DNA from 2 places in the Listeria sp. ILCC792 genome. Region 2 is predicted to be linked to the other one. Evidence: riboswitches for the same ligand, from Rfam matches in the RefSeq annotation. Region 2 holds a riboswitch; the other holds the start of a gene.
The links. A riboswitch is a leader RNA that binds a small molecule or an ion and turns the genes downstream of it on or off. The one in region 2 is predicted to bind S-adenosylmethionine.
Positions count from the first base shown of each region.

Region 1: it holds a riboswitch for S-adenosylmethionine, as region 2 does, so the genes downstream of both, CFS60_RS08195 (methionine ABC transporter ATP-binding protein) here and metK (methionine adenosyltransferase) in region 2, are expected to answer to the same signal.

Region 1 covers NZ_FYBO01000006.1:86,542-98,835, forward strand. The annotation lists gene CFS60_RS08190 (cell wall metabolism sensor histidine kinase WalK) at 1-755, shown strand, start outside; gene CFS60_RS14055 (hypothetical protein) at 862-996, shown strand; SAM riboswitch class I at 1,064-1,169, shown strand; gene CFS60_RS08195 (methionine ABC transporter ATP-binding protein) at 1,249-2,271, shown strand; gene CFS60_RS08200 (methionine ABC transporter permease) at 2,268-2,933, shown strand; gene CFS60_RS08205 (MetQ/NlpA family ABC transporter substrate-binding protein) at 2,951-3,784, shown strand; gene CFS60_RS08210 (N-acetylmannosamine-6-phosphate 2-epimerase) at 3,993-4,703, shown strand; gene CFS60_RS08215 (Gfo/Idh/MocA family protein) at 4,705-5,706, shown strand; gene CFS60_RS08220 (PTS mannitol transporter subunit IICB) at 5,736-7,142, shown strand; gene CFS60_RS08225 (HAD family phosphatase) at 7,203-7,871, shown strand; gene CFS60_RS08230 (PTS sugar transporter subunit IIA) at 7,858-8,301, shown strand; gene CFS60_RS08235 (ROK family protein) at 8,307-9,188, shown strand; gene CFS60_RS08240 (MurR/RpiR family transcriptional regulator) at 9,188-9,994, shown strand; gene CFS60_RS08245 (hypothetical protein) at 10,038-11,096, opposite strand; gene sufC (Fe-S cluster assembly ATPase SufC) at 11,446-12,231, shown strand; gene sufD (Fe-S cluster assembly protein SufD) at 12,251-12,294, shown strand, end outside.
Region 2 covers NZ_FYBO01000014.1:32,190-44,483, forward strand. The annotation lists gene CFS60_RS12600 (type I restriction endonuclease) at 1-590, opposite strand, end outside; gene CFS60_RS12605 (helix-turn-helix domain-containing protein) at 645-857, opposite strand; gene CFS60_RS12610 (hypothetical protein) at 988-1,296, opposite strand; gene CFS60_RS12615 (thiol-disulfide oxidoreductase DCC family protein) at 1,411-1,797, shown strand; gene CFS60_RS12620 (DUF3116 family protein) at 1,794-2,090, shown strand; SAM riboswitch class I at 2,140-2,243, shown strand; gene metK (methionine adenosyltransferase) at 2,351-3,562, shown strand; gene asnB (asparagine synthase (glutamine-hydrolyzing)) at 3,694-5,559, shown strand; gene CFS60_RS12635 (class I SAM-dependent methyltransferase) at 5,579-6,151, opposite strand; gene CFS60_RS12640 (TIGR01212 family radical SAM protein) at 6,148-7,104, opposite strand; gene CFS60_RS12645 (amino acid permease) at 7,241-8,641, shown strand; gene CFS60_RS12650 (hypothetical protein) at 8,769-9,284, shown strand; gene CFS60_RS12655 (hypothetical protein) at 9,328-10,230, shown strand; gene CFS60_RS12660 (ATP-binding cassette domain-containing protein) at 10,227-10,823, shown strand; gene CFS60_RS12665 (ABC transporter permease) at 10,816-12,009, shown strand.

The DNA.
Region 1 (12,294 bases), on a different contig from region 2:
CAGAAATTCGCGAGTTGGAAATGAACATTGAGAAAATGCGCTCACGTCAAGAAAATTTAATGAAACAGGAGCAAGAAGCGCAGCAAGCGAAAAACGATTTGATCACGAATGTATCACATGATTTGAGGACGCCACTCACTTCAATTTTAGGCTATTTAAGTTATATTCACGATGATCGTTACCGTGATGAAGTCGAACTCAAATACTATACCGAGCTCGTTTATGATAAAGCAAAGCACTTGCATAAGCTTATCGATGATTTATTTTCTTATACACGCTTAGAAAGTGCTGAATATACGTTGGAAAATGATCGGTTAGATATGGTCGAGCTGCTCCGCCAACTTGTCGCAGAATTTGATGGACTTGCACGTGATAAGGGCATGGAAATCATTGAAACTTATGAGGCGGACAATTTAGTTGTGAGCGGTGACGGCAATCAGATTATGCGCCTCTTTGAAAACTTGTTTTCAAATGCCCTTAGATACGGGGAAGGCAATCAACATATCGATTTAGTTGCCCGAAAAGAAGAAGACTTTGCGGTGATTGATGTCATTAATTACGGTGAGGAAATTCCCGCGCTTGATTTGCCACATTTGTTCGACCGCTTTTATAAAGTCGATAAAAATCGTACGACGACAGGCACGGGTCTTGGCCTTGCGATTGCAAAATCAATCGTGGAACGCCACGGCGGCCTTGTGATGGCGACAAGTAAACATCATAAGACAACATTTACCGTGAAATTACCATTAATTTAAACGAGCAATTTCAAGCTCATATTGATTCAATCTTTAGCTTTTCTTTCCCATTTCTTTCCCGCGTTTTTAGCTTAAGGAAGTAAAATTTAAGCTAGGAGGGGAAAAAATGACAAAGAAAAGCTTTTTTATTATGTCGATTGCTATTTTAACGGTCATTGCTGTCTTTTATTATACTTATCAAACGAGCCCCGGATTATCCGAAAGCATTTCCTCGATACATAAATCTGAAATTTACTGTTGACAAAACAGCGTTCTAAATGTAATATGAAAAAACAGGACGCGTTTCAAGCGCGCCAATTATAATTTAATTCTTATCCAGAGTGGTGGAGGGATATGCCCGACGAAGCCCAGCAACCTAAGTAAACACTTAAGGTGCTAATTCATACAGAACAGATTGGTTCTGAAAGATGAGAAGAAAGTCGTACAACGCTAAATTCGTGCCTTTCTGCTCATGCAGGAAGGCTTTTTACATTGAGAGAAAAAGGTGAAGCGAATGATAACACTCCAAAATGTGGTAAAAGATTATGCGACAAGAAAAAATAAAGTGCGGGCGGTCGATGACGTTAGCTTGGAAATTGCAGAAGGCGAGATTTTCGGTGTCATCGGTTACTCTGGCGCGGGGAAAAGTAGTCTGATTCGACTGTTCAATGGTTTGGAACTTCCAACAGCAGGACAAGTTGACGTAAACGGCAAGGTAGTAAGCCAAATCCGCGGGAGAGAACTTCGGAAGGCTCGGCAAAAAATTGGGATGATTTTTCAGCATTTCAATTTGCTATGGTCGCGAACCGTTTTTGACAACATTGCGTTCCCACTAGAAATTGCAGGCGTACGCGGACAAAAACGAAAAAATCGTGTGAACGAACTTATCCGTTTAGTCGGACTTGAGGGTAAAGAAGATGCTTACCCGTCGGAACTGAGCGGTGGACAAAAACAGCGCGTTGGAATTGCGAGGGCACTGGCTAACGACCCAACTGTACTACTTTGTGATGAAGCGACAAGCGCACTTGATCCGCAAACGACTGATGAAGTCTTAGAGCTCCTACTAGATATTAACAAGCGTTTAAATTTGACGATTATCGTTATTACACATGAAATGCACGTTATTCGTAAAATTTGTAACCGAGTTGCCGTTATGGAGGCTGGGAAAGTGGTTGAGTTAGGCGACGTTTTAGACGTTTTCAAACATCCGAAACAGCCTGTGACGAAGCGGTTCATTGAACAAGTCACAGAATCAGATGAAACGGAAGAATTAATTCACCTACTGCTTGAAAACTATTCGGAAGGCAAGCTCGTTAAACTGCTCTTCATGAGTGAAAATGCGACAAGGCCGGTCATTTCGGAAGTCGCAAAACAACATGATGTGTCGCTAAACGTGCTTCACGGAAGCTTAACGCAAACGCAAAACGGCGCTTACGGGACGCTTTACGTGCAAATTGAAGGTAGCGACGCGGAAATTGAAAATACGATTCAGCATTTACGCGACTTGAAGATTGAAACAGAGGTGATTGAAGGATGAAGGAACTCTTCCCAGACGTTGACTGGCAACTGATGTGGGGCTACACGCAAGAAACGCTCTACATGACACTTTATTCTTTAGTTGCTGTTTTCATACTTGGTATTTTACTCGGCTTATTGCTCTTTTTAACGAATCGAAATGAAGGAATGCCTGCCAAAATTTTATATTGGATTACAGCAATACTCGTAAACGTATTCCGATCGATTCCATTCATTATCCTAATCGTGCTACTTTTACCAATGACAAAAACGCTCGTTGGAACGATTATTGGACCAAAAGCCGCACTACCCGCTTTAATTATTTCTGCTGCACCATTCTATGCCCGCATGGTAGAAATTGCTTTTAGAGAAGTAGATAAAGGTGTAATTGAGGCAGCTAAAGCGATGGGCGCAAATCTTTTCACCATCATCGGTAAAGTTTTAATTCCGGAAGCTTTGCCAGCTATCGTTTCAGGTATTACCGTCACAGCGATTTCGCTTGTTGGTTTTACGGCGATGGCAGGTGTAATCGGAGCAGGCGGACTTGGAAACGCCGCATACTTAGAAGGTTTCCAGCGAAATCAACCTGATGTCACGATAGTTGCGACAATTATCATTTTAATCATCGTATTCATCTTCCAAATCATCGGCGATTTACTCACGAAGGCAGTCGATAAAAGATAAAAAAAGGAGAGTTTAACATGAAAAAAATCTTTGGTGCAATTTTTGTTTTTAGCTTAGTTTTAGTTTTAGCCGCTTGCGGCAGTGGTTCTTCTGATAAAAAGTCATCTAGTTCTGATGGTAAGGAGTTAATCGTTGGTGCTTCCAACACGCCTCATGCGCAAATTTTGGAGCAAGCGAAGCCAATTTTGAAGAAAGAAGGAATTGAGCTTAAAATCGTCAAGTATACCGACTACGTAATGCCAAATAAAGCACTCGATGAAGGTGAACTTGATGCCAATTATTTCCAACATAAACCTTACTTAGAACTTGAAGAAAAAGAAAAAGGTTATAAATTTGCTGATGTTGGTGCAATTCATATTGAGCCAATGGGCATTTATTCCAAAAAAGTAAAAGACTTAAAAGATTTAAAAGACGGCGCGCAAATTTTACTTTCTAACAGTCAATCTGACTGGCCACGTGTTATCGGCATTTTTGTTGATGAAGGCTTGTTGACGTTAAAAGATGGCGTAAAAGCGCAAGATGCAACATTTGATGATATTAAGGACAATCCGAAAAACTTGAAATTCAAATATGATTTAGATCCAGCTTACTTGATGACTGCGTATAACAATGAGGAAGGCGATGCGGTTGCAATCAACTCAAACTTTGTAGTTGACCAAGGCTTAAACCCTACAAAAGATGCGATTGCAATTGAAAGCAAAGATTCGCCTTATGCAAATATCGTGGTAACACAAGAAAAAAATAAAGACAACAAAAACGTGAAAAAACTTGTTGAAGTTCTCCACTCAAAAGAAATCCAAGATTGGATTACAAAAGAATGGGACGGCGCTGTAGTTCCTGTTGATAAATAAACGTTAAAAGGCATTGCCAATTTGGCAATGCCTTTTTTATAAAAAATTTTAAATTTTTTTAGCCCAACTAGGGCCATTCTTTTTAAAGTGAAATGAAAATTATTTTCGTTTTATGATATTGATAAAATTATTTTTCTATAGTATATTCTATTTGAAAGCGCATACTTTATATAAAAAGAAGCAGAAGACCGAGAAGGAGGAGAATACCATGATGAATGATTTTTTACAACAAGTTAAAGGAGGATTGATTGTTTCCTGTCAAGCTCTAAAAGGAGAGCCCCTTTATAGCTCATATATCATGTCAAAAATGGCACAAGCCGCGTTAGAAGGTGGAGCAGTAGGGATTCGAGCAAACACAGTATCAGACATTAAAGCGATTCAGAAAGAAGTAGACTTACCAATTATCGGTATTTTTAAACAAGATTATCCAAATTCTGAAGTTTTTATTACACCAACTTTAAAAGAAGCACGCGCGATTTGTGAACTCGGCGTAGCAGTTCTTGCCCTAGATGCAACCACGCGAAAACGCCCACAAAGCGAAACCCTTAAAGACATCATTCAGGTGGTTAAAAGGGAGTTTCCAGACGTACTTATTATGGGCGATACCGCAAGCTTGCAAGATGTTGCTTTTGCAGAACAAGCAGGTGTAGACATCATTGGGACTACGCTGCATGGCTATACGCAAGAAACAGCAGGCTGTAACATTAGCCACAATGAATTTGCCTATTTAAAAAGCGTCTTGTCGCATACCCAATTGCCTGTTATCGCAGAAGGGAAGATAGACACGCCAGAAAAAGCGGAAAAAGTGCTCGAACTTGGCGCAAGAGCAGTCGTTGTCGGCGGGGCCATCACGCGTCCAAAAGAAATTACAGAACGATTCATTGCATCCATTAAACAAGTAAAAGGAGAGGAAGTTTAAAATGGAACAAAAAGTAAAAGTTGCCGTAATCGGGATTGGTCAAATGGGAAGTTATCACGCGGAAATTTACCAGAAGTTACCACAAGTCGAATTGGTTGCCATCTGCGAGTATAACGATGAGAAACGCGCTGAAGCTGAAAAGAAATTCAACTGCAAAGGCTACAAAGAATACCGCGATTTATTAGAAAACCCGGAAATTGATGCAGTGAGTATCGTCCTACCAGATAACATGCACCGGGAATGTGTTGAATTAGCAGTTAAAAACAACAAACATATTTTGCTTGAGAAGCCAATTGCAAAAGAACTCGAAGACGGGGAAGCCATTTATGAAATTACGAAAGATTACGATAAAGTATTTACAGTTGGTTTCTTACTAAGATTTGATCCACGCTTCAATATGGTCAAACAGCGCCTAGATAGCGGGGAACTAGGCGATATTATCCATCTTTATTGTCGCCGTAACAGTCCGATAACGGGACCTAAACGTTACATAGGTGCATCTGACCTTAGTATGCATGTTATGATTCATGACATTGACTATATTAACTGGTATATGAATGCTAATCCGGTCAAAGTTTTTGCCAAAAGTCGTAGTGTGCTTTTAAAAGAAAGTGGTATGAATGATGTTATTTATGCGATTGTCACGTATGAAAATGGCGCCATTGCGTGTCTAGAAGCCTGTTGGGTGTTGCCAGAAAACTCGCCAACGATTATTGATGATAAATTAGAGTTAGTTGGGACAAAAGGAGTTGCTTACATCGATTCTTGTGATCAAGGTGTGAAATTTGTAAGCGGTGAAGGTGTTTCCTATCCTGATTCAAGACATTGGTACTACACGAACGGAGAAGTTAGCGGCGATTTGGCAGAGGAAGTCATGGCTTTTGTAAACAATGTTGTTAGCGGTACAAAATCCATTATTACACCAAAAGAAGCGCTTGACTCACTGCGCGTAGTAGATGCAATCGAAAGGTCTATCAAAGAAGGAAAAGAAGTAGAACTTTAAGAAAGGTACGTTTGGAAAGGGGGATTTAAATGTCCATTCATATGAAAGTTCAAAAGTTTGGAAGTAAGCTGAGCGGCATGGTGATTCCGAATCTCGGGGCATTTATGGCTTGGGGGATTTTAACCGCTATCGGCGTTGCAACCGGAAGTGAAATGCTCAAAAGCTTTATCGCACCAATGCTTAATTTCTTGCTACCATTACTCATTGCTTTCGCAGGTGGTCGTGCTGTTCATGGCTACCGTGGTGGTGTTATCGCAACTGTAGCAACGATGGGAGCAATTATTAGTTCAGATATTACAATGTTCATTGGCGCAATGATTATGGGACCACTTTCAGCTTGGATTCTCAAAAAATTTGATGAAAAAATTGACGGGAAAATTCCAACCGGTTTTGAACTATTAATCAATAACTTTTCAATTGGAATTATCGGAGCCGCTCTTGCTTTATTTGCATACGTGGTGGTGGCGCCAGCCGTAGCAAGCGTGACAACAGTTTTAGCAGAAGGTGTGGATTACCTTATCAACTATCACCTCTTGCCACTAACCGCACTCATTATCGAGCCGGCCAAAATATTATTCTTAAACAACGCCATCGGTCAAGGTATATTAAGTCCACTCGCAACCTTACAATTAGCCGAAACAGGAAAATCAGTCTTATATCTACTGGAGTCTAATCCAGGACCAGGTTTAGGCATTTTACTAGGCTATATGTTTTTTGGAAAAGGGAGTTCGCGAGCATCGTCTTACGGGGCAAGTGTCATCCACTTCTTCGGCGGGATTCACGAAATTTATTTCCCGTTCGTCCTAATGAATCCCGTTCTTATCCTGCCGCTCATTTTAGGTGGCATGACGGGGACTTTCATTTTAACGATGACAAATGCTGGCCTTGTTGGTGTCGCTTCGCCTGGAAGTATCATCACCATCATGATGATGGCAGCGCCTGGTGACCATATTAAAATCATTATTGCGGTTCTAGCGGCGGCGCTTGTCACATTCTTAACTGCTATTCCGTTCATCAAACGCGCGAAAAACAGTGAAGAAGCCTTGCAAGAAGCAGCTGTGCAAATGGAAAGCTTGAAAGGTAAAAAAAGCAGTATTTCATCCGTGTTTGCCGAAAAAGAACCAGCAAGTTTTGATTTTAGTAAGGTGAAAAGGATCGCTTATGCATGTGATGCCGGCTTGGGTTCTAGCGCAATGGGAGCCTCTGTTCTACAGAAAAAAGTGAAAAATGCAGGTTTAGATGACATCAAAGTATTCCATATTGCGGTAAATGAATTGCCGACAGAGTGTGATATCATCGTGACACATAAATCACTGATGGAACGAGTGCGCGAGAAACAGCCGGGCGTTTATTATGTGGAAATAGTGGACTACTTGAACGCGCCAGAATATGCGGAACTCATTCAAAACTTAGTAGATAGTCGCAAAGAAAAATAACTGATTTGGGAGGAAAATACGTTTTCCTTCCAAATTTTATCTGTTTCTAGGAGGGAAATTATGCTAAAAGCGGTCATTATGGATTTTGACGGGGTAATCGTTGATACAGAAGTAATCTGGTATGAGATTTTTCAAGAATGGTTCAAAAAAGAGCTCGATTATGATGTATCTGTTGAGGAATTTTTAATTTGTGTAGGCGCAAATGATCAAGCGTTCTTTCAAAAACTTGCACATGAAAAAAATATGACGGTAAATCAAGAGGTATTCGCCAAAGAAACAAGCGCGCTTTTTTTGGAAAGAAGTAAAGCATTGCCGCCTAAAGAAGGGGTGGGTGCTTTTATTGAAGCGGTGAAAGAGTACGGCTTGAAATTGGCTTTAGCTACATCATCTAAGCGGGCAAAGCCGACTTCGCATTTGACGCGTTTGGGCTTAATCGATTATTTTGATGTCATTGTTACGGCGGAGGATGTGGAGCGAATTAAGCCGGCGCCTGACTTGTTTTTAGAGGCGTCTAGGCAGCTCGCGGTTGAACCTGGCGAGGCGGTTATCATTGAGGATTCGAAAAATGGACTTATTGCGGGAAATCAGGCGGGTATGCCGGTCATTGTTGTGCCAAATGAGGTGACCAAATACAGTGATTTAACTCCCCATTATCAAATCATTGATTCTTTAGCACAATTACATGTAGGTCAGTTGAAAAAAGAGGTGGATAAAATTGTTAATGGATAATGTAAAGCTTGAGGATATTGAAATTGGTGTTTCGGCAGAAAACTTTGAAGAGGCAATCCGAAAATCTGCTGAAAAACTTTTAGCAAGAGGCGCCATTGAAGCTTCGTACGTCGAAGCAATGATTCGTTCAATGCACGAAAACGGACCTTATATTGTGATTGCCAAAAATGTCGCTCTCGCACATGCTAGGCCGGAATTTGGGGTGAATGAAGCAGGACTCACTTTTTCTACAATGAAAGAAGGGGTTGTGTTTGGCAGTGAAATGTTTGATCCGGTAAAACTTGTGATTACGCTTGCGGCAACGAGTGCGGACGACCATTTGGAGCTGCTCGGGGAACTTGCGGAGGTGCTTATGGAGGAGGAGCGTGTTTTGCGGTTAATTGATGCCAAAACGGAAGCGGCCTTTTATGAGGTGCTTACAGAGGGGTGACGATTGTGGCGGAATATTTGTGTATGGATATTGGTGGTACGGCTATTAAGTTTGCGAAGTTTAGTGAGTCGGGTGAGCGTCTTACGCCGGTTCAAATGGTGCAAACGAGACTGACGAAGACGGAAAATTTTATTATGGAAGCTGTGCTAGACATTGTGGCTAAAAATAAGGTCGGGATTTCGGGCGTTGCGGTTTCGTCTGCAGGCGTTGTGGATACGGAGCGCGGCGAAATTAGTTATGCGGGCTACACGATTCCGGGGTATACGGGGACGAAAATAAAAGAGCGAATTGAAGAGGCGTATCAATTGTCATGCCAAGTTGAAAATGATGTGAATTGTGCGGCGCTTGGTGAGTTTTATTTAGGGGGCGCTAAAAATTTCAAGTCCGTTTTATGTTTGACGATTGGCACGGGTATTGGCGGCGCCTTTTTAGCAGACGGCAAATTGCTTCGCGGCGCTTCAAACCGTGCTCTCGAAATTGGATATATGGGCGTTAATGGCAAGCATTTCCAAGAACTTGCGGCAACAAGCGAACTCATTCGGCAAGCGAGTTTGGTAACGGGTGAGGTTAATTTGACGGGGAAATCAATTATGAAACGCGCGCTAAACGGCGATAGTGAAATTCAAAAGATTGTCGATGTTTGGATTTGCAATCTGGCAGCGGGTCTTGTAAATTTAATTTATGTTTTAAATCCTGAAGTTATCATTTTAGGCGGTGGCATTATGGAACAAAAAACATATTTTAAACCTCGAATTGAAACGGCCGTTTTAGACCAGTTAGTGTCTGATTCATTTAACACGGCAAAAATCGAGTTTGCAACGCTTGGGAATGAAGCGGGCATGGTCGGGGCGCTTTACCATTTTTTAAGTAGAGAAGGTCGTGTGTGATGAATATTTTGCAGAAAATCCAGCAAATGTATAATGTTTTACCTTTAAAAGAGCGGAAAATTGCTAAATATATTTTGGAGGAAAGCAACTCGATTAAAAATATTACGATTACGAATTTGTCGAAGAAAACGGGAGCGTCAAGCGCGACAATTACACGTTTTTGTAAGCGGCTTGGCTGTGAAAGTTTTGTTGATTTGAAAATAAAAATCAACACGGCGACAACAGATTTGCCACCAGCGGGTTATGAAGATATTTTTGAAGATGTGTATTCGTTTTATCATAAAGTGATTGACAATACAGTGAAAATGATTGATAAAGCTGAAATTCGCAAAGTCGTTAATTTAATTCGTGAAGCTGGACGTGTCTATATTTGTGGCTTAGGTAGCTCCGGACTTACGGCCATCGAAATGTCGCAACGCTTCATTCGCATGGGGTTAAACGCAACAGGTCTCAATGAGTCACACATGATGATTATTACGGGCGCGATTACGAAGCCTTCCGATATTGTAATCGGGATTTCAAATTCCGGCAACACGAGCGAACTCATTAGCACGCTAAAAAAAGCAAAAGAAAACGGCAGCAAGATCATTACGTTCACGAGTTTTGAAAAAAATGAAATGGTCGAGCTTAGCGACATTAACATTCCAGTCTACAACAGCCTTTTTGTGAGCAACCAATATTTTGTCAATAGTCAGTTTTCGCTTATGTATGTGATGGACATTATTTCCCTTATGCTACTCGAAGACCATAAAATGCATGAAAATATGGAAAAAACAATCCATACCGTCAACAAAGAGTTCTATTAAAAAAAAACGCGCTTTCGTAAAATCGAAAGCGCGTTTTTTAGTGCTATTTATTATTTTCAATTTGCAAATACGATTTTAATCCATCTGAGATGACTTTATCAAGCTCTTTCTTTGTGACGATTTCATCGCTTGACGGAATGGCAGGTACTTTTTCGTATGGTAACCAATTTAATTCAGTCGTTATATTAAAATGATCATTGTTCGCTTTGTTTTCATAATCCGTGTCGAGCGTTAGTTTGCTAATCCCATAGTCCGAGTCGGGTACAAGTTTCATACGAATGTCTAGTTTGCGATTTTTGTCAGCATTTAGCTTTTTAAAATAAGCGCGCACGCTATTTTGATAGTTTTGCCATTCTTTTTTTGCAGTGATTGTCGACTCATCGTTTTGTCCCGAGAGAAGGTTTACAATGGCGTTGTTTTTATCCCAAGCTGTAAGTAGCTTATCGGATAAGGTGACGAAATCTTCTTTATGGATAGAAATTTCAACCGTACCATCTTCATTTGTTTTAAAGCGGTCATCATCCAGTTGGTTCATAAATTCATATAAAGCAATACCGGTTTCTTTTTCCAACTCATTGATTTGTTTCGCTTGTTTTTGAACCGTTTTTTTATCAATTGGTTGGTTGGAAATATTTTGTAGAGCAGAGTAAAAATCAAGATATTTTCCTTGCAAATCTTCATTTTTATCCAAAACAGTGTGATAGACTTGTTTAGACGTTTGGCCTAGCGCATCTTCAATATTTGGGTCGATTGTGTAGAAAATATCAACTGGAATATAAATGAGTCCGTTACGGTTATTTTGGAGCGACTGAACATGCAGTGAATAATTGCTCCAGTGCACATTGGCGTCCATTCCAGAAGTTTGAAGCATTGTATCAGCAGAAATTTTTAAGTCTACTTCTGTTGTATTTAAGTCGTTTATCCCAAGCTTCTCCGTGTAGTTGGAAGATACTTCATTAACTTTGACCTTGGTATCTATTGTAAATTGTTTATTTGCACTTAGTTTTTTCATGGCATTTGTAAAGTCTGACTTGGGAGAGCTGCACCCTTGTAACGAGAGAAATAGCAATAGTAGGCCGATACCTATTATTACTTTTTTCATAAAAAATCTCCTCCGATGAATAATATTACAGAATTAAAGTATTGTTTCAAAAATATTACGTTAGCTTAACGATAACATATCACACCCTATTAGACAACCTCTTTTTTCTGATGAAATTGAAATTTTGTGTAGGTAGAATGAATTTCCGACTAAAAGATAAGGAATAAATTCTCAAATAAGAAGTAAAAAATGATAATTTAAACCGAGGTGGAAAAATTGCCTTGTTCATAGTAAAATGAAGGATAGAAGATAAACTGTGCAGTTTTTTATAGTTGTAATCAAATTAGAATTATACTAAACTAGGACTATGCGAGATTGCATGTAAAACAAACTGGGGAGGGTATTTTGAATGTCAACACTTAAGATTGAAGATTTATACGTTGAAATAGAAGGAAAAGAAATTTTAAAAGGTGTTAACCTTGAAATTTCAACTGGAGAAATTCATGCCATAATGGGGCCAAACGGTACAGGGAAGTCGACACTTTCGGCTGCGATTATGGGGCATCCTAAATATGAAGTAACAAAAGGACGTATTACGCTAGACGGAGAAGATGTGCTCGAAATGGAAGTCGATGAGCGCGCACGTGCTGGTCTGTTTTTAGCGATGCAATACCCAAGTGAAATTAGCGGCGTTACAAATGCTGAATTTATTCGCGCAGCGATTAACAGCAGACGTGAAGAAGGAAAAGAAATTCCACTTATGCAGTTTATTCGTAAACTAGATGAGAAGATGGAACTTTTAGATATGGACGAAGAAATGGCTGAACGCTATTTAAATGAAGGATTTTCTGGCGGTGAAAAGAAACGCAATGAAATTCTCCAACTCCTTATGATTGAACCTGAAATTGCGATTTTAGATGAGATTGACTCGGGCCTTGATATTGATGCACTTAAAGTCGTTTCAAAAGGCGTCAATGCAATGCGCGGCGAAGGTTTTGGCTGCCTGATTATCACGCATTATCAGCGCTTACTAAACTATATCGAGCCTGATTTTGTGCATGTAATGATGCAAGGAAAAGTCGTGAAAGAAGGCGGCGCTGAACTTGCTAAACGTTTAGAAGCAGAGGGTTATGATTGGATTAAGCAAGAGCTTGGCATTGAATTCGAAGAGGAAGAAGACGTAGTCGAAAAATAAGGAAAGTGGGGTTAAAATCATGACAGAAAATGTAATTGTAAAGGATGATTTTATCCGCGCCTT
Region 2 (12,294 bases):
ATAATAAATTTTACAAACTCTTCACTAGGGTCATTTAATTGTTTGGTTAGAAATTCTTTTATAGCTCCAAGATATTTAAGATCAGAAGCTGCTTTCGAGATATTGATTAGGTCAAATTGTTCTTTATGAAACTTGAAAATTTCAGCTTCTTGTCCATCTTTTAATTCGGTTAAGTGAAACGAGAAGAAAGGTTTACTATCCATTTTATTCGTTTCATCTAAATCAGTATAAAAACGATATTCGTTACCATTTGTCAATATTCCGATTTTAGCAGAGGTTGTCCCAAAATATCGAAACAGTTGAGAATCGTGGTTGTTCAATTTTTCATTGATTGATTTAGCTTCAATTAAAATAAGTGGTTTCCCATCTTCTAATATGGCGTAATCTACTTTTTCTCCCTTTTTTATACCTACATCAGCAATGTATTCTGGTGAAAACTCTAAGGGATTGAAAATATCATAACCTAGAGTTTGAAAGAAGGGCATAATTAATGATGTTTTTGTGGCTTCCTCTGTAGTAATATTTTCCTCTAATTGCTCTACACGTGCGCTTACAGAAAAAAGTGTCTTAGAAAACTGTTCAAAATCCAATATCCTTCATCTCCTATTATTATAATGTGATTATTTTGATAGTCAAAAGCATGTTTAGGATGTATTGCTTTTCCCGAGTAAATAATCTGTACTTACGTCATATAAATCAGAAAGTTTTACAATCATTTGGGCATCAGGTTCACGTGTCCCGTATTCCCAGTTAGCATAAGTACCTAAATTTTTCAAACCAAGCTTATGTATAACCAGCGTTTTTGTCCAACCTCTGTCTTCGCGTAAGCTTGTGAGTCGTTCACTTAAAATGGTCATACTGGTACCTCCCTCATAGTTAGAATTATACAATATATAAACAGAAAATATAGTTTGTTAAACGAAAAGTGTAACATCTTAAATTGTATTAAAATATTACATGACACTAAAAAAACCGGTTATGCTAGATTTAAGCATGACCGGTTTTTTTAGTTGCCTTTTTCTTAGGCGTATTTGATTTTCTTTTAATGAGTGAAATAAGGCTGATGATGAGGGAAATGACGTATTCGCCAAAGCTTGCTAAGAATAATGCAATTGCAATTTCGGTTTGTTTCATACCACCACCATAAAAGCTGATAAAAAATATGATGCCACTGGCTACTAAACCTACCGTCGCCAAAAAGTACTTAAACCAGCGCCATTTCACAATGAATTCAAATAAAAGCAGAGCCGCAACAAAGCCTGCAAAAATAATTAAAGTTAGTGGAATTAATGTCATGTTTCTTCTCCTTATCGTTAATTTCGAATATATTTTTCTAATTTTAACCATTCTATCATACCACAGGTTTAAAAATATGATAAGGGGAAAGAAAAATACTAGGAGGTTTTGTCGATGAAAGATATCGTTTTTTATGATGGAAATTGCGAATTTTGCAAGGAAGTCAAACGAATAATGATGAAATTAGACAAAAAAGGCCAGCTAAAATGGCAGCCGCTTCAAACATACAAAGGGAGCTATTTTTCAGCAAGTGAACTACACGAACAGTTGCATGTTATAAGCGAAAATGGGCGTATTTATCGCGGCTTTTATGCCGTACGCAAAATCCTCATGCGCTTACCTTATTGGAAATGGCTAGCTGTAGCCTTATATCTTCCGGGAATTCCTTTTTTTGGCAGAAAAATATATCGCTTAATTGCGCGAAAACGTGGTAGAATAATGTATTATATTAGAAAATATCTGCCGCATAAAAATGTGAAGTGTTTGAAGAGGGAAGCGTGAATAGTTTGGAAATGCCATTTAATTTAGCCTTTAAAATTATTGAAAACGTCTATAAAAGTGAATCGAACATTCATGAACTTGTCAACGATCGTTCAAAATCAGGTAGGATGAATTTGCCAAGTAAAACGGATTTTTTATGGACGATTTACCAACTAGAAGAAGCCGGATATGTTTTTCGCTACCACAGCAACCACGGCATCCGTTACAGCAGAACAGAAAAAGGCGATTTATTATATGAAAAGTACAAGGATGTGCCACCAAATGAATGGCCGGAATTTTTAACAGTAAATTAGGGTTGCAACGGTATGTTCCGTATGTTATTCTAAAAAAGAACGAAATCAACTCTTATCCAGAGCGGTAGAGGGACTGGCCCTTTGAAGCCCAGCAACCTACACTTTTTGTTGTAAGGTGCTAACCTGAGCAGGAGAAATCCTGACCGATGAGAGCGAAGGTACGAACTTTCAAGCCTTTTCTCTATGCCTGTCTATGTAGAGAATAGGGCTTTTTTTCTTGCCATACGCGGATGGAAGAGATTAAAAGGAGGAACTATCAAATGACTGAAAATCGTCATTTATTCACGTCAGAATCTGTTTCTGACGGGCACCCAGATAAAATTGCAGACCAAATTTCTGATGCAATTTTAGACGCTATTATCGCAAAAGATCCAGATGCGCGTGTCGCTTGTGAAACGACCGTGACAACTGGACTCGTTCTTGTAGCAGGTGAGATTACAACATCTGTTTATGTGGACATCCCGAAAATTGTTAGACAAACGATTAAGGAAATCGGCTATACGCGTGCTAAATATGGTTTTGATGCAGAAACATGTGCCGTTTTAACAGCAATTGATGAGCAGTCGCCTGACATTGCGCAGGGCGTTGATGAATCTTTGGAATCGCGAAACGGAGAAAAGGAAACAGATTTACTTGCGACTGGTGCCGGCGATCAAGGCTTGATGTTCGGTTTTGCGACGGATGAAACAGAGGATTTAATGCCGCTACCGATTCATTTAGCGCATGCGTTATCACGAAAAATTGCTGAGTTAAGGAAATCCAAAACGCTTGATTATTTGCGCCCTGATGCCAAAACACAGGTGACTGTAGAATATGATGAAAACAACCAGCCTGTGCGCATCGACACGATTGTCATTTCTACGCAACATCATCCTGAGATTTCAAATGACACGATACGTGAGGACATGCTTAAAAAAGTCATTCATGCGGTCATCGAGGAAAACTTGTTAGACGCGGAAACAAAATATTTCATTAACCCGACAGGTCGGTTTGTTATTGGCGGCCCGCAAGGCGATGCGGGGCTCACTGGGCGGAAAATTATCGTAGACACTTACGGCGGTTATGCAAGGCACGGCGGCGGCGCTTTCTCCGGTAAAGATCCGACCAAAGTTGACCGTTCCGGTGCCTATGCAGCCCGTTATGTGGCTAAAAATATTGTAGCAGCTGGACTGGCGAAAAAGGTAGAAGTACAGTTAGCCTACGCAATTGGCGTCGCACACCCAGTTTCGATTTCTATTGAGACCTACGGAACAAGTGACTATTCTGAAAAAGATTTAATTGCAGCTGTACGTGCCAATTTTGATTTGCGTCCCGCGGGGATTATTAAAATGCTTGACTTGCAACGCCCAATTTACCGGCAGACAGCAGCATTTGGACATTTTGGACGTTCTGATTTAAACTTGCCGTGGGAGGAAACAAATAAAGTAACCGACTTAAAGGCTTTCTTAAATCAACTTGCAAGTAAACTATAATTTCGAAACGCTGCTTCTTTTAGCGGCGTTTTTTTATTATTGAAACTGTGCAAATCGTCGTGCTTTATGATATGATAGACGTTGTGTAATTGAGAAATCAAATGAAATTTAAAATAGAGGAGAATGTCAGAATGTGTGGATTTGTAGGATGCGTTCATGACCGCATTGCTGAAATTACTGGTGAAGAAAAACAAACGTTTATAGAAATGAATGATATGATTACCCATCGTGGACCTGATGATGAAGGATACTATACCGATGAGCACGTTCAGTTCGGGTTTAGACGTTTAAGTATTATTGATGTGGAAAACGGTCACCAACCGTTAACGTACGAAAACGAACGTTATTGGATTATCTTTAACGGAGAAGTTTATAATTATGTGGAACTTCGTGCATCACTTAAAGCAGACGGCTTATCGTTTGAAACCGAAAGTGATACAGAAGTTATCATCGCTACATATGCGAAATATAAAGAGAAGACTGCCGAAAAACTGCGCGGAATGTTTGGCTTTGTCATTTGGGATAAAGTGGAAAATACCGTTTACGGCGCGCGTGATCCATTCGGAATTAAGCCATTCTTTTATGCAGAAGAAAACGGCAAACTTTATATGGGTTCGGAGAAAAAATCGATTTTACACGCACTGAAAAATAAAAAATTAGATGAAGTTTCCTTACAAAATTATATGACGTATCAATTTGTGCCAGAACCTGACACACTTACGACGGAAGTCAAACGTCTACTACCAGGACATTATTTTACTAAAAAAATAGGGGAAGAAATGCAGTTTACGCAGTATTTCAAACCTGAATTTGCAGCCGTTTCTAAGTCCGAGGACACGTTTATTAAAGAAATCCGCGATGTCATGTACGACTCTGTCAAAATGCACATGCGCTCTGATGTGCCCGTCGGTTCATTTCTTTCTGGTGGAATTGACTCCTCGATTATTGCGGCGATTGCGAAAGAATACCACCCAGCGATTAAAACATTCTCGGTCGGATTTGAACGAGATGGCTTTAGCGAAATTGATGTTGCAAAGGAAACAGCAGATAAACTTGGCGTAGAAAACATTAGCTATGTGATTACACCGCAAGAATACATGGACGAACTGCCGAAAATTGTTTGGCATATGGATGACCCACTTGCCGATCCAGCGGCGATTCCGCTTTACTTCTTATCACGTGAAGCGCGCAAACAAGTAACCGTAGCACTTTCAGGCGAAGGCGCAGACGAATTGTTCGGCGGTTATAACATTTACAACGAACCGAATTCACTTTCCATGTTCAACAAAATGCCCGGCGTTTTCAAATCGATGCTTGGCGGCGTTGCTAAAGTGATGCCAGAAGGAATGCGAGGTAAAAGCTTCCTAGAACGCGGCACAACGCCAATGGAAGAACGTTATATCGGCAATGCGAAGATGTTTACCGAAGCTGAAAAACGCATTTTACTGCCCGGCTACATCGAAGGCCACGATTATACGAACATCACTAAACCGTTCTATGATGAAACGAAACACTACGGACCAGTCGAACGGATGCAATACATCGACATGCACACATGGCTTCGCGGCGATATTTTGCTAAAAGCTGACCGCATGACGATGGCGAATTCACTTGAAGTGCGCGTTCCTTTCTTGGATAAAGAAGTGTTTAACGTTGCGAAACAAATTCCCGCATCGCTTAAGACGACAAACGGAACGACGAAATATATTTTACGTAAAGCGGCAGAGACTTTTGTTCCCGCACACGTTTTAAATCGTCGTAAACTAGGATTCCCGGTTCCAATTCGCCACTGGCTAAAAGAGGAAATGAATGAGTGGGTTAAAACGATTATTCATGAATCGGGAACGGGGCATTTAATTAACAAAGAGTACGTGTTACAACTGCTTGATGATCATTGCGCAGGGAAACATGATTACAGCCGTAAAATTTGGACGGTCATCATCTTCATGATTTGGTATTCCATTTATATTGAAGAAAAGTATGATTTTAATAAATAAATGAAAAAGAGAGTGGAAATTAATTTTTCCGCTCTCTTTTTTCAATCGCAACAACAAATGGTGGATTGTTTTGTTGATTGATGAAACCGTATCTGAGAACGTGGAAGTCCTTTTGTGGCAAAGATTCAGCGTAATTTAGAACGGCTTTTTTTTCGGTTTTTCCAGCGTCATGACCGCGGTAGATGACTAAAATGACAATGCCACCGGGAAGAAGTTTCGCTAGCGCTTGCTCGATGCTTGAGATTGTTGTTTCGCTTAGCGTTGTAATGGACTTGTTGCCACCTGGTAGGTAGCCAAGATTATAGATAGCAGCTTTAATTGGTACGGGGACGCAATTTTCGATTTCCGCATGGCTTTTTTGAAATAGTTTTACTTGCGCGGAACAATTTGCTTCGGTGAGTCTAGTAGCAGTATTTTGGACGGCTTCGTTTTGAATATCAAACGCGTACACGCACCCATTTGTGCCGACTAATTCAGCGAGGAAAAGTGTGTCGTGCCCGTTGCCGCAAGTCGCGTCAATCACTGCGTCACCGGGGAAAATAATCTTTTTCAGTAAACCGTGACTGAAGGGAAGAATCCCGTCTAAATTCATGCTTTTACCCCCGAAAAATGTTTTCCTTGATAGCTGTTTCGAAAGACGAGCTCTTGATCAATGGCGTTTAACACCTCAAACTTGTTCAGACTCCACATGGGGCCAATCAAATCGCTAACGCCGCCGTCACCCGTGATGCGGTGAATAACCATCTCTTTTGGCAAAAGCTCAAGTTGGTCACAAACGAGCTTTACATAGTCTTCTTGCGACAAAAATTTCAAGTCGCCACGCTTATAATCCAGAACCATCGGCGTGCCTTTTAGAAGGTGGAGGAGGTGGATTTTAATACCTTCAACGCCGCTTTCCGCTACTTTTTGTGCAGTTTCAAGCATCATTTCTGGTGTTTCTTTTGGAAGCCCATTAATGATGTGCGTACAAACGCGAATGCCTTTTGCGTGTAGTTTGGCGACACCTTCCAAATAAGTCTCATAATCATGAGCGCGATTGATGAGTTTCCCCGTTTCATCGTGCGCCGACTGAAGACCAAGCTCAACCCATAAATAGGTGCGTTCATTTAATTCCGCCAAATATTCCACCACATCGTCTGGCAAACAGTCTGGGCGCGTCGCAATCGAAAGCCCAACAACACCTTCCTCGTTCATAACCGTTTCATACTTTTCGCGTAAAACGGAGACGGGCGCATGGGTATTTGTAAAGGCTTGGAAGAAAGCAATATATTTGCCGTCTTTCCATTTATGATGCATTTTACTCCGCACCTCATTGAATTGTGTTTTCAAGTCAAAATTGCGGTCGCCAGCAAAATCGCCAGAACCAGCAGCGCTACAAAATGTGCAACCACCGCGCGCGACTGTGCCATCACGATTCGGGCAATCGAAGCCACCGTCAAGTGCTACTTTAAAAATTTTCATGCCAAATTGTTCGCGGAGACAATAATTCCACGTATGGTACCGCTTGTTGTCGCGGCTATAAGGAAAGGGATTTACTTGTGTCACAATACTTCTACTCCTTTTTGTTCAATGTGTTTAGTTTACCACAAATAGTTGACGCATAAAATAAAGTTTGCTATATTTAGTTATACTTTCTCTTGGTAACGTGATAATAGGTTAAATTGAAAAAGGAGTTACAAATATGTCGCAAAAAAAGAAAATGGGCTTTTTTATTTTAACAGCCCTCGTCATCGGAAATATGATTGGTTCAGGCATCTTTATGCTTCCACGCCAAATGGCAGAAGTCGCAAGTCCGCTCGCAATTTTGCTGGCGTGGTCGATTACGGGACTTGGCGTTTTAATGATCGCCCTTGTCTTCGGAAATTTAGCGGTCAGAAGACCAGACTTAACAAGCGGGGCGCAGAGCCATGCCTACGCCTTATTTAAAAATCAAAACGCGAAACAAATGGCCGGCTTCATCGCCGTTTGGAGTTATTGGGTAGCAAACTGGGCAGGGAACGTGTCGATTATCACTTCATTTGCCGGCTACTTATCCGTGTTTTTTCCAATATTAAACAGCACTGATACTTTGGTTCAAATCGGAGGCTTCAAGCTAGCAGAAGGTCAGCTCGTGACATTTTTCGTATGTTCCGTCTTACTTTGGGGCGTAGCATTCATCATTTCACGCGGCGTAAGTGCAGCTGGAAAAATCAATTTAATCGCCACCATCGCCAAAGTCATTGGCTTCTTTTTATTCATCATCGTTGCCGTCTTCGCCTTCCAGTCCGCCAAAATGGGCGCATTTTATCACCCCGTTTATGATGCAAATGGCCTTGAAAACGGACTTCTATCACAAGTTAACAAAGCCGCAATTGTGACGCTCTGGGCGTTTATCGGCATTGAATCCGCGATGATGTTTGCAGGTCGTGCCAAATCAGGCCGTACTATTCAAGCAGCGACGATTTCAGGTTTGGTGATTTCCGTCTTGCTGTATATCTCCATCTCGGTTTTAACTCTCGGACTCATTCCAAAAGAGCAGTTACTCGGGAGCGCGAGCCCGCTTGCAGATGCGCTCAATTCGGTCATTGGCAGTGGTGGTTCCGCCGTCATGGCTGTTCTAGCGCTCATTTGCCTGTTCGGCTCCACAATTGGCTGGATTATGCTTAGTTCCGAAGCCCCGCATCAGGCTGCAAAAAATGGACTTTTCCTCCCTTATTTGAAAAAGGTAAATCAAAACGGCACACCAGTGCGCGCGCTCGTTTTAACGTGTTTAGCGTCACAATTATTCATTTTATCAACGCTATCAGGCAGCATCGCCGTCGCGTACGATTTCGTCGTAAAAGTTTCCACGCTGGCCTTTCTCGTGCAGTATTTCATTTCACCGATTTTCCAATTGAAACTCGTGTTAACCGGTTCAGGCTACGAGCATTCGGCGCGCACAAAACGTGTCACAGATGGTGTAATCGCGCTACTCGCTCTAATTTATAGCGCATGGATCATTAAAAGCGGCACGGAAAATCTAATCGTATTCGGCCTCAGTCTGAGCTTGTTCCTACTCGGCTTCATACTTTATCCTTTAATGAAAAAAGGGCAAACTAGATAAATCTTTTGAGAATATAAGAAATAGGCTATTTTGTATAAAAATATACACAATTTGCTTAATTTCATTCTTTGTGGTATGGTAACGAAGTAGGGCTAATTGCTTATACTATAAAAAAAGGGGTACTAGAATGAAAAATAAAATAACAACAATGATTTTTTTAACAACACTATTAATTGCGTTAATAGCCCCAACCACAGCAAAAGCTGCTACTGACGCAACGTCTTATTCTATTCCAGGGAAGAAAGGGAAAATAACATCTAATGTTTGGCGTAGTAATTACCCAAGTACTTCTGGAAATACGGGAAAGTATAGTTATCAAGTTTCCGCTGTTTATAGTGGTTCAAAAAAGGTGACTGAAATTAAAACGACTTTTAGAACAGGGGCATCACTTCGAAATAGTGCGAGTCTAAATATTGGGACATCTTCTGGAGGAGCAAGTGCTGGCGCTAGTAGTAGTTGGCAAACTGTTTCGAAAACAGCCTACTGGATAAATAAAAATGGATCGAAAACATCTAGTTGGAGGTCGAATGCTACTTTTGCACCATATAGAGATTACAGAAAGAATACGGTTTTTGTTATGAATACAGCTCGTGTCAAACTATCTGGTGATCAAAAACCTTATGAGATAACAGCTTCTATTTAAAAGTATTAGCCCTACAAAAAAACAACAAATATAGGAGAACATAATGTTAAAGAAAATAGCTTTTTTAATGTTTCTACTTGCAGTTTTGACCATCTCTGGATGTTCTAAAAACCAAAATGATGAAGTAAACAACAGTAATGAGGTCAATAAAAATATTAAACTCGTATACGACGGAGCGAAGCTAATTAAATTTGATATGTCTGAAGAGTCAGCTTTAGAACCATGGGATTTGCGTAGTAATCAGTTTCAATATACGTTCTTTAAATCAGCTAAATATATCACTTCAGGAAATTCAATATCAAATAATTTTGAAATCCTAAAAAAAGCTGGTGATTCTTACAGTAGTATATATCATTTAAAGAGTGATAAAGAAGCTCTTTTTCCTTTAGCAAGCATCGGGGATGAGCACTTATTTATTGTTGTTAAATATTTGGATGATACAAATGAGCTTGTTGATTTACTGGAAATTGATCGGTCCGGGAAAATTAAAAAAATGAATTTAGAATTAAGTGATAAGGCTAAAAAAGTTTTTTCGGGAATTTCGACCGATAACGGGGATATTTATACACTACTTCATGAAAATAAAATGGCAAATCTATACAAAACAAATAAAATGTTATCTGAATTTAATTTAATTGCAACTGATGTAGATGAGAATTCCCTTAGTACAAATAAAGAAGAAATTGTTTATACGAAAAAGAATTATTTGTATAGTGGTACAAAACAAATAAAAAAATTAGCCGAAGGAACAACCACAGCAAAGATTATTTCAGATACATATCTCTTGCAAGTAATGGCAGATGGAGAATTTATAGTAGAAGACTTATCTACAAACAACATTTTATTGAGCTACAATGACTATTTAGGCTATCAAGAAAATAATGATAAAATAAGTTTTTTTACATCAGATAATGTATATGAATTAGGCGGGAGACAGAACAAATGATAAAATTAGTGGATGTCAAAAAAAAGTTTCGTGAATCTGGTTTAGAAAACGTGTCATTTAAGCTACCTAATCAAGGTTTGTATATTTTATATGGCAAAAGTGGCAGTGGAAAAACGACTATATTGAATTTACTAGCATCGCTTGATAAACCAGATTCAGGTGATGTTATTATGAGTAATCATAAGTCTACATATATGATGCAAACAGATATGCTTTTCTATAATTTGACTGTAAAAGAAAATCTACTTATTAAACTTAATGTAACAACAATAGATAAGAAAAATTATGAGCATGACTTATTAAATTTGTGCATACTGCTGGGAATTGAAAGTCTACTAAACGAGCAAGTAGCGGTTCTCTCAGGAGGAGAAAAACAAAGAGTAGCATTTGCACGAACAATGTTAGGTGAATCCGATGTAATACTTTTAGATGAACCAACTTCTGAACTTGATTTGAGTAACAAGAATCAAATTATGGAATATCTTAAAAAAATATCTCAAAAAAAATTAGTTATTATTGCTAGCCATGATAATGAAATTAAAAACTTTGCGGATAAAGTAATCCTCATGAAGGACGGTCGAGTAGATGAATAGAAAACTAGTTGTGCGTTTATTTAGAAAGAAAACGTATCAATCTTTAAAATTATCACAAATTGTATTTGTTTTTTCTCTCTTGATTATAAGCTGTATATTGCTGTACTTAGCGAACCAATATTTTCAAATCAATAGAGATTATTTAAAGAATAACAATGTTAAGGTTATTGAAATCTTGAGTAAGAATCAAAACAATATTACTGAAGAAGCTGTAAGAAGCGATGTAGACGAAATAAATGAAGTTTTCAAAGAGAAAAAAATAAAACAAAAAGGTACTGCCTATCCGGTATATGGTTTGAAAATAGGAATAGATGTATCAGGAGATGAAAAACCTGTTTTTGTAACTGGGATAGATGAAAAATTGGATTTCTTAATTGGCAAAAAAATTGATTTGAAAAATGGTACTATGGCTGTTGAAAAGGCGGAAAATGCAACGCTAGAGTTACAAGTGCCAATCATTGAAGAAAAAAATGGTGGCCTAAGTTCTAATGATTCTCGAGCACTAAAATACAAAGCTCTTCAGGGAGCTAAATCTGATAATTCTTTATTCATTAACTCGACTCCCTTTAATCGGTCATATGTTAATTTGGATGAATTTGATAGGCTATTAAAAGTTATCTATGCTAAAAGTGAAAATGATATGGCCTATAATAAAGAACAAAATTTAGAAAAAATTATTGTTTATGTAAATGATGCAACAGACGTAGATCAAATGGGAGAAGTCCTAAAAAACATGGGTTATAATACAAGTTATGCGTTTAGTAATTTTTCTAACTTTACAAACAATCTAAGGGCAGGAGAAATATTATTGTTCATTATAGGCAGCATTATTTTGATAGCTTCAATTGTGAGTATCATTTTCCTAACTTTTAACTTTTTAAATTCGAATAAAAAAGAAATGTCTATCTTGAAACTAATGGAATATAAGAATAATATTATTTCGCATATCTACTTAGATATTATTAGTCGAAATTATGGAATTGGCTTGATTGTGAGCTCTGTCATATTTATTATGCTGTCACTATTACCACTTTTTGTAGTGCCAAGCTTCGTTGTAATAAGTATTATTGCAGTTGATATTTATATATATGGATTGATAATTATGATTGTGTATTGGGGTAAAATTAAGAGATTAGCTAATACAGACTTACTTGTTTTGATGAAGAAGGATAGAGAATTTGATTGAAAAGGAGCCTTGCCAAAAGCGTGAAAATCAGCTACAATGAAGCTAACTTCAAAATGAGATGCGATAAAAGGAGTAGTAGTCCAAGTTTCTTTTGCTTAGAGAGTCAGCGGTTGGTGTGAGCTGAACAAGAGGACGGGTGAACTTGCCTTTACAAAAATTCGCACGTTATCCGCGTTAAGGATGATAAAGTTGAGTGAATGTCACTAATTTGGGTGGTACCGCGGAAGCAATAGTCTTTCGTCCCATAGCAAGTATGCTATTGGGGCGGAAGGCTTTTTATTTTGT